DNA from 2 places in the Bradyrhizobium sp. UFLA05-125 genome. Region 1 is predicted to be linked to the other one. Evidence: riboswitches for the same ligand, from Rfam matches in the RefSeq annotation. Region 1 holds a riboswitch; the other holds the start of a gene.
What was found. Region 1 has a riboswitch for cobalamin ahead of SO156_RS16520 (TonB-dependent receptor). Riboswitches for the same ligand answer to the same signal wherever they lie in the genome.

Region 1 (4,197 bases):
GGCGCGAGACCTTCGAAACGTTCCGCTTCGCCGAGCGAGGGAAACGGAACGAAGTGCATCACGATTCCGCTTGCGAACCACATCGCAAACAGCAGGCAGAACGCAATGCCGAGCCAGCGGTGCAGCAGGATCGTCGCGCCCATCATGCGATCATCACCTTACCACTTGAACGCAGCGGAGATCTCATAGGTGCGCGGCGCTCCCAGCAGGACCTGATCGGGGTAGAACGGATCGCCCCAGATCGCATAGCGTTTGTCGGTGATGTTGCGCACGCGGAACGTCAGGCGCGTCTGCTCGACGGCGGAGAATACCGATTTCGGGATGTCTACGAAAGCGTAGACGTCCGCGACCGTGTAGGCGTTCAGCGTCACGGTGTTCGCATCCGTGTTGTAGCGATCGCCGACGTGACGTCCGACCACGCCGAGCTCCACCGGCCATGGCGTGAAGAAGCGATAGGATGCGCCGGCATTGGCGACGATGCGCGGCACGTTGGGCGGCGTATTGCCGGAGAAAGAGCCACCGGCGAAATTGTAGTCGGCATAGCGCGCATCGACATAGGCGATATTGCCCCACAGCCGCACGGCGTCCGTCACGCGCACGGCACCGGCGAGCTCCACACCCTTTGACTCCTGCTGTCCGGCGATATTGAGCTGCATGCCGCCAGCGGCTGCGTAGACGTTCTTGCGCAGGATGTCGTAGGCCGAGAACGACCACTCCGCCCTGTTGTCCCAGAACAGATGCTTGACGCCGGTCTCGTAGGTGCGCGACGTCGTCAGGTCGAGCGGCTGGGTAGGCGCGAGCAGGAAGATGTTGTTGGCCGAGACATCGGCGCCGGTCGCGTACTGGCTGAAGAAGGTCAGGCCGGGCACGGCTTCCCAGGTGTAGCCGATGCGACCGGTCACCGGCGCCCAGTCTTTCGAGAACGGGAAGCCCGCCTTCTCAAGACCGCTGACGTTGGTCGAATTGCGATCGAGCCCGATATGCTCTACGCGCAGGCCGCCGATCAGCGCGAAGCTTCGGGTGATCTTCAGCCGGTCCTCGAACGACAGCGCCTCGTTGTCGATCCGCGCCGTCTGTTGCTGCGTCGTGAGCAGGCCATAATAACCACGCGCGGGATCCACCAGCGTGACGGTATCATCGGGGAAGTTGGCTGCACCCGGCCTGACAAAATCGAGATAGCTTGACGACAGAGTCGTGACGAGGCGGTTGTCAAAGCCTGCGATATTCGCATCCCAGGTCAGGTCGGTGATGTTGCCGACGAGGCGCTGGCTGTGTGCGACATAGAAGCGCTCCCGGTCCACCAAATTCGTCGTGGAATTGAACGCCTCGACTTCATTGTTGAACCAGCTGCGCTCGGCGCCATAGGCATAGGCCTGACTCTTCAAGGTCAGGTCGGGCGCCAGCTTCAGCTCGAAACCGCCACGCAGCCACACCTCCTGCGCGACGTTGCGATTATCGAGAACGTTATAGTTGGTGTTGAAGGTGCGATCATCGATCGTGACCGCACCGAGATTCGTGCCGTTGAAGTTGGAGACATAATTGCCGGAGACGATACCCGACGTCGCATGCGAGCCGCTATAGGCCACCGGCACCAGCGGCGCACCCCAATAGGCCTTGCCGCGATCTTCCCGGTACTCGATTGCGCCCCAGACTTTGAGACTGTCCGAGATGCGATAGTTGAGCTGGCCGGAGACGTCGAGCGTCTTGGTATTGGTGTCGTCGGCAAAGCCGTTGAGCGAGGAACGGCTGATGTCGAAGCGGTAGTCCAATCCCTGGACATTGGTGCTACCGCCCGAGCCATAATGCGTGCGGAACGAGTTCAGCGAGTCATATGAAAAGTCCGCCTCATTCTGGACCGGTCCGGTGTGCGGCTGCTTGGTCACGAAATTGATCGCGCCGCCGCTGGCGCCCTCGCCCGACATCAGCGAGGCCGGCCCCTTCAGAAATTCCACGGCTTCGAGATTGGCAGTGTCCGCGATCCGCGAGGTCATGTTCTGCGGGCCGATCTTGATGCCGTTGTAGAGGATATTGATCTGGCTGTTGGTGAAGCCGCGCATCGAGAAGGCCGAGGGCTCTGCCGGATTGTCGCCTGAGGTGACGCCGACGGCGCCCTGCGCGACCTCGGACACGGTGCGATAGCCCTGCTCCCGCATGGTCTCGGCCGAGATCACCTCGACGGTCGCGGGCGTCTCGCGTACGGTCAGGCCGAGGCGCGAGGCGCTTTCGGCCACGGCATTGGTGTTGAGCGGTGTCTGCGCGGCTGCAGCCGGCACGACGGGCTTGGGAGCTGTCGATGCGGTCGCCGACCTGCGCGCGGCCGCGCGCCGTGCGCTCTGCGCCTCCCGGCCGGCCGGCTTGACCTGCTTGCGGGATTGTGCGGGCGACACCTCGACCGGCGGCAGGGGTTCGCGGGCCTGCTGCGCCAGCGCAGCAGGCATATCGACGGCAGCAAACGATGTGAGGGCGGCGGAGGCGAGCAGGAAGGCGCGCGGTCGTACAATACGGGTAGGAGACACAGTTCGAGAAACCTCGGTATGACGTCAGTGGCACGTCACAGCGAACCAAGTCTCAACCTTCAGGGCGTTTCTCGCCCCCGGCTAAGCCAAATGTCTGTACTCCCCGACCGACATCTTCGCGTGTGACCACGGCTGACGGCAGGTCTCCTGGCTCGCGGGTCGTGACCTCTTCGCCGCCTTCCCGGGACCGAGAGCCCAGTGGCTTGTGACGAAGGATTCTCCGCTTACAGTTGCGGGGGCAGCTGCGGCTTTGGGGAAATCCCCGCACCGCATTCCCTTTTCATCCCCGGATGGGGAAACCGTCGCGCGCATCTATGATTAAGAGCGAGAGAGAGTCAATGTGCAGGCTGCGGCGTTCTCGCCGTAACGGTGCAAACGTCTTTGGAGATGCTGAATGGAAGGGGACACCTTCCTCTGGTTGGTCCGGCATGCGGTCGTCGACGGCGTCGCGGGGACGATCCACGCCATGGATGCGCCGGCCGATCTCAGCGACCCGGGCCGCCTCGACGCGCTACGACGGTGTCTGCCGCAGGGGGCCGCGAGCTACGCGAGCCCGGCCCGACGGACCGTCGACACGGCGCACGCCCTCGCGCTCGATCCGATCCTCATGTCCGAATTCAGCGAGCAGGATTTTGGCGAATGGACCGGGCGACGTCATGATGATCTCGCCGCCGCGGGCGGCGACGCCTATCCAAAATTCTGGGCCGATCCGGCCGGCTCAAGGCCTCCGGGCGGTGAAAGCTTCGAAGACCAGATCGCCAGAACCCGCGAAGGACTTCACCGTATCGAAAGAGGATCAGCGATTCTGGTCGTCCATTCCGGCACCGTCCGCGCTGCGCTGTGCATCGCCCTCGATCTCGCACCGCAGGCATCCCTGCGGTTTGGGATCGATCCGCTCTCGCTCACTCGCATCGACCGCCTGTCGAACGGCTGGCGAGTCGTCTCCGTCAATCAAACTATCGCTTGAAGCCGTAAAGCGCGATGAGATTGGGAGGAATCGTCATCGCGCTTTAGGTTGTTGTTTGAGCATGATCTCCGCGCAAACGCGTTCCGCGTTTGTCGCGAGGGAAAACCGCTACGCACTTTTCCGGATCATGCCCTATGCAGGACGATCCGGAACGTTGGCCTGCGCGAACGTCGCCATGCCATTGTGCAGGGCGCAGGCGAGCCGCACCAGCGGCAGTGCGATCGCCGCGCCCGATCCCTCGCCGAGCCGGAGATCGAGGCTGACCAGCGGCTGAACGTTGAGCGCACGAAGTACCAGGCGATGCCCCTGCTCCGCCGACTGGTGCGACGGCAGCAGGAACGGCTGGCATGACGGATTGAGGCGCGCGGCTGCCAGCGCGGCAACCGACACGATGAATCCGTCGATCAAGATCGGAATACGCCGCTGCGCTGCCGCGATGATCGCGCCGCAGATCGCCGCGATTTCGAGGCCGCCGACCGTACGGAGGACCTCCTCCGCAGATGCACCTGCCTTCGTCAAGCCATGCCGCGCAAGTGCAGTGTCGATTACGCGCGCCTTGCGAGCCCGGCCCGCGGCATCAACGCCGGTGCCGCTGCCTGCGATTTCATCGGCACCCACGCCAAGCAGGCTCGCCGCGATCGCTGCCGAAGCCGTGGTGTTGCCAATGCCCATTTCGCCGAGGAGCAGAAGGTCGGGTTGTCCTTCCGCCGCGCG
Region 2 (4,197 bases), on a different contig from region 1:
ACCGGCAGGCATTGCTTCGCGATTCGGCTCCTCAACGCTTGAAGCCGTCGCCGCGATCAATCGTTAATCGTTTCGCCTGAGATCTCGCGCGCCGCACGATGGATAAAGAGCTAATTTAGGGCGTGGGTTCGTCTACCGACAAAGACACGCGCAAAGCCCGTCTCGACACCGTCGCCACGAGGTCAAAAAGACTGGAGCGGACCAACTGCTGGACGGGTATAACGACCGCGCTCGCCCACGCTTCTCAAGGTCAGAGCGATTGCCGGGCGGCACTTTCAAAGCGGCAAGCCGCCATTGCTGATGGGAACGACGGCATCTTGCGACAAAGCCGATATGGCCTCATAAGAACCGGCGCTGCTTTTGATTTGAAAGCGCGCGCCGCTCGAAGACATCGTTGAAATGCCATATCGGAGCAAGCCGAATGCTGCATGCAGCAAATTGGCGAACAAAGGTAGGGTGTGCATCGACCGGATCGCGGCCAACCTTGTGAAGGCGCTAGGCAACCTTCGGTTCCTTGGCTGCCTTGATGCGTGTTACGCTGCTCTCACCATCGATGCTGACGGGTACTTCACCGGCGACGGTGGCGCGACGAACGAGGCGATGCTGGTCGCCGTAATCGTTCACCGCGTAATGCTGCGTAGCCCGATTGTCCCAGATCGCTATATCGCCTTCCCTCCAGCTCCAGCGGACGGTATTTTCGAGAGCCGTGATATGAGACTGAAAGACATCAAACAGCTTCTGGCCGTCGTATTTTGGGATACCAACGAAATTTTGTACCAGAGCGCCGAGCACCAGCGTGCGTTCGCCGGTCTCGGGGTGCACGCGCACCACAGGATGGTCAGTCTGATAGATCGTTCTAGTAAAGACTTCGTCCAAGTGTTTTTTGTCGAGCTCGCTGACACGGTCCAGTATAGCGTAGTCAAAGGAGTTGCTGTGAACGGCCCAAAGCTTGTCTGCAAGCCGCTGCAACGGCGGTGCTAGGTCGAGGTAGGCCGCAACGGTGTTCGACCAGACTGTATCGCCACCGAAGGCTGGTATTACAACGCCTCTTAGCACCGCAATCTTGGGGTAGGCATCGACGAAGGTTCCATCGGTGTGCCACAAGTCGGCCCGGCTACCGGCGCGGGCAGAATCAAGCTCGATGATCGACGTCGTTCCCTTTATGGCACCGAGCGTTGGATGAGGCGCCAGACTTCCAAAACGAAGTGCAAAGCGCTCCTGCTCGGCATCGTCGAGATGACCCTGGTCGCGGAAGAAAATAACCTTGTGCTCCAGCAGCAGCTCATTGATCGCGGCGATCGTCTGGTCTGGCAAGTCTCCCGACAGCTTGACGTTTCGGATCTCTGCGCCGATGCGCGCTGCGCGTTTGACGATGTCGGAACGAGGAATGATGCTATCCGACGATACGGCTGCATCCATGGTGACACTCTCCAATTTGCAGGTTGTCCGCCAGACCAAGCTATTCAACTGCGACAGGAGTCGACGAACGCTAAATTGCGGACCGCATAGCGGAAATCCGCCACAATGCGTGACAACAGCGACGAGCTCTTCTTGCGCTCTTGAGGCGACCTCGTAAAATTGACCGGGTCTGTCAGTTCGATCAATTCCTAGTATTGGTAGTTGACCGATCCAAAATGCCTTGCACTTCGCTGGGACATTGATGCAGATGTTGCAGTTCGGCGCCGACGAACAAGAAAGGCGTCAGCGTTGGAGTCGACAACGCCCCTCCTCAAGGTCTTGTTGGCCGAGATCAATTTTGATTCCTTCGTATGTTCGATCGATTGTGGCGATCTTGACGGCGGCGGAGGTCGGCGCCATGAAGGTATATGACGCACTTTACGGCGCAATCGCTCCTGTTAGGCCCGAGCTCGTCGAGCAGATCCTGCCGCGTGGAGCTTTGCACGACGATTGCTCCGGACAGATGCGAAGGGCTCGATACTTTCTTCATTTAGACAGACCCGCCCGGCCAGATGCCGCAGCAAAGGTAATCCGCAGAGGTTGACGTTACCCCTCTTGTGCAGATAATCGAAGTTGTCGAGGTTCTCCAGATCTCTCTTGATCTGGAGCTAAGAGGGAAGCCGGTGCGTCCTCGATCCGTTCAGGATTGAATCAATGCCGGCGCTGCCCCCGCAACTGTAAGCGGCGAGCCGCATCCACACGTGTCACTGAAGCAGGCGCTTCGGGAAGGCCGGATGCAGGCGATGACTCGCGAGCCAGGAGACCTGCCCCGACAACATAATCGACCACGGGCGGGGTGTCCGGTGGTACGCCAAGCAGCAGGGCGCTTTCGCGGCCCTCCTGCCTGCGTCTCCGCCATAGCCTTTGCTCCAGCCACAATGGGGTTAAAGCTATGTCTCTTCCCTCACTTCCTGTTGCAACCCTCGGCATGCCGCGTATCGGGCCACGCCGCGAACTCAAACTGGCGCTCGAAGGCTACTGGGAAGGCAAGATCAGCGACCGGCAGCTTCTTGAAGCTGCGGCCGGTCTTCGTGTCGCTAACTGGGCACGGCAGAATTCGCTTGGCGTTACCGTCATCCCATCGAATGACTTCTCACTCTATGACCAGGTTCTCGACACGAGCGCCATGGTTGGCGCGATTCCTAAAGCGCACGGCTGGGAGGGCGGTCCGGTCTCGCTGAAGACCTATTTCGCCATGGCACGGGGCTCGCAAGACCAGGAGCCCGACGCGAGCTACGGTCAAGCCCGTCATGGCCATGGCGCCGCTGCGCAGGAAATGACCAAGTGGTTCGATACCAATTACCACTACATGGTGCCCGAATTCCATAAAGGTCAGACCTTCAGGCTTTCCTCCCGCAAGCCGATCGAGGAATACGAGGAGGCGAAAGCCCTTGGCTATCAAACACGGCCTGTCCTGATCGGACCAGTCACCTTCCTTAAGCTTGGCAAGAGCGCCGACTTGGCGTTTGATCCAATTTCGCTGCTCGATAGCCTCGTTCCGGTCTATGTCGAGGTCCTCCAAGAACTGGCGAAACGTGGAGCCGAGTGGGTCCAGCTTGACGAGCCCTGCTTGGTGCTCGATCTGGACGAGACCACACGAAGCGCGCTGCAGCGTGTCTATCGGCGTTTCGCCAAGGAGGTGCCCGGCATCAAGATCATGCTTGCCACTTATTTCGGTGCAGTTGGCGACAATCTAGCGACTGCTCTGGGGCTGCCAGTCGCCGGATTGCACGTCGATCTTGTCCGCGCTCCCCAACAATTGAGCCAGATTGAACTCGGCGCCCGCACGGACCTCGTGATTTCGCTCGGTATCATCGATGGCCGCAACGTGTGGCGTTCCGATCTGTCGGCACTCGTGGAGCGGTTCAAGCCCGTCATTGCAACGTTCGGCAAGGATCGCGTGCAGCTGGCGCCTTCCTGCTCACTCCTGCATGTCCCAATTGATCTTGAGCTAGAGACCGATCTCGATTCTGACGTAAAGAGCTGGCTTGCCTTCTCGGTTCAGAAGATTGGCGAGCTCGCGACCTTGGCAAAAGCGCTCGCGCTCGACGGAAAGGTCGTTGCCGCCGCGTTTGCCGAATCGGACTTTGCGGCGACGGCCCGCCGAGCTTCGCCAAAGATCCATGACACGGCCGTTGCCCAGCGTACGGCGACGATTGACGCGGTTATGCGCCGCCGCAATAGCGCTTTTGAGAGCCGTGCCGAGGTTCAGCGCAAGCGTTTCGGCCTGCCGCTTTTCCCCACGACCACGATCGGGTCGTTCCCGCAGACGGCAGAAGTCCGCACTGCTCGCGCCGCACGTGCCAAGGGAAAGTTAACAGACGCGCAATATGAGCAATTCCTGAAGGATGAAACGGCTCGCGCCGTCCGATGGCAGGAAGACATCGGGCTCGACGTGCTCGTACACGGCGAGTTCGAGCGCAACGATATGGTCCAGTATTTCGCTGAGCAGCTCTCCGGGTTCCTATTTACTAAGCACGGCTGGGTGCAATCTTATGGCTCCCGTTACGTTCGCCCTCCGATCTTATTCGGCGATGTCTCCCGGCCGAAGGCGATGACCGTCGGATGGTGGAGCTACGCGCAATCGCTGACCAGGAAGCCTATGAAGGCCATGCTTACGGGGCCGGTGACGATCCTGACTTGGTCGTTCGTCCGTGACGACATTCCACGCAGCGAGGCCTGCCGTCAGATCGCGCTCGCGATCCGGGACGAGGTCGCCGACCTCGAAAAGGCGGGCGC

Region 2: linked by a shared signal. The riboswitch ahead of metE (5-methyltetrahydropteroyltriglutamate--homocysteine S-methyltransferase) and the one ahead of SO156_RS16520 (TonB-dependent receptor) in region 1 are both predicted to bind cobalamin.

What each region holds. Positions count from the first base shown of each region.
Region 1 covers NZ_JBANBJ010000015.1:93,280-97,476, forward strand. Annotated here, with positions in the region: gene SO156_RS16515 (PepSY domain-containing protein) at 1-146, opposite strand, end outside; gene SO156_RS16520 (TonB-dependent receptor) at 159-2,516, opposite strand; cobalamin riboswitch at 2,637-2,835, opposite strand; gene SO156_RS16525 (histidine phosphatase family protein) at 2,911-3,483, shown strand; gene cobT (nicotinate-nucleotide--dimethylbenzimidazole phosphoribosyltransferase) at 3,616-4,197, opposite strand, start outside.
Region 2 covers NZ_JBANBJ010000027.1:76,710-80,906, forward strand. Annotated here, with positions in the region: gene SO156_RS23330 (hypothetical protein) at 276-464, opposite strand; gene SO156_RS23335 (TauD/TfdA dioxygenase family protein) at 496-1,419, opposite strand; cobalamin riboswitch at 2,021-2,244, shown strand; gene metE (5-methyltetrahydropteroyltriglutamate--homocysteine S-methyltransferase) at 2,351-4,197, shown strand, end outside.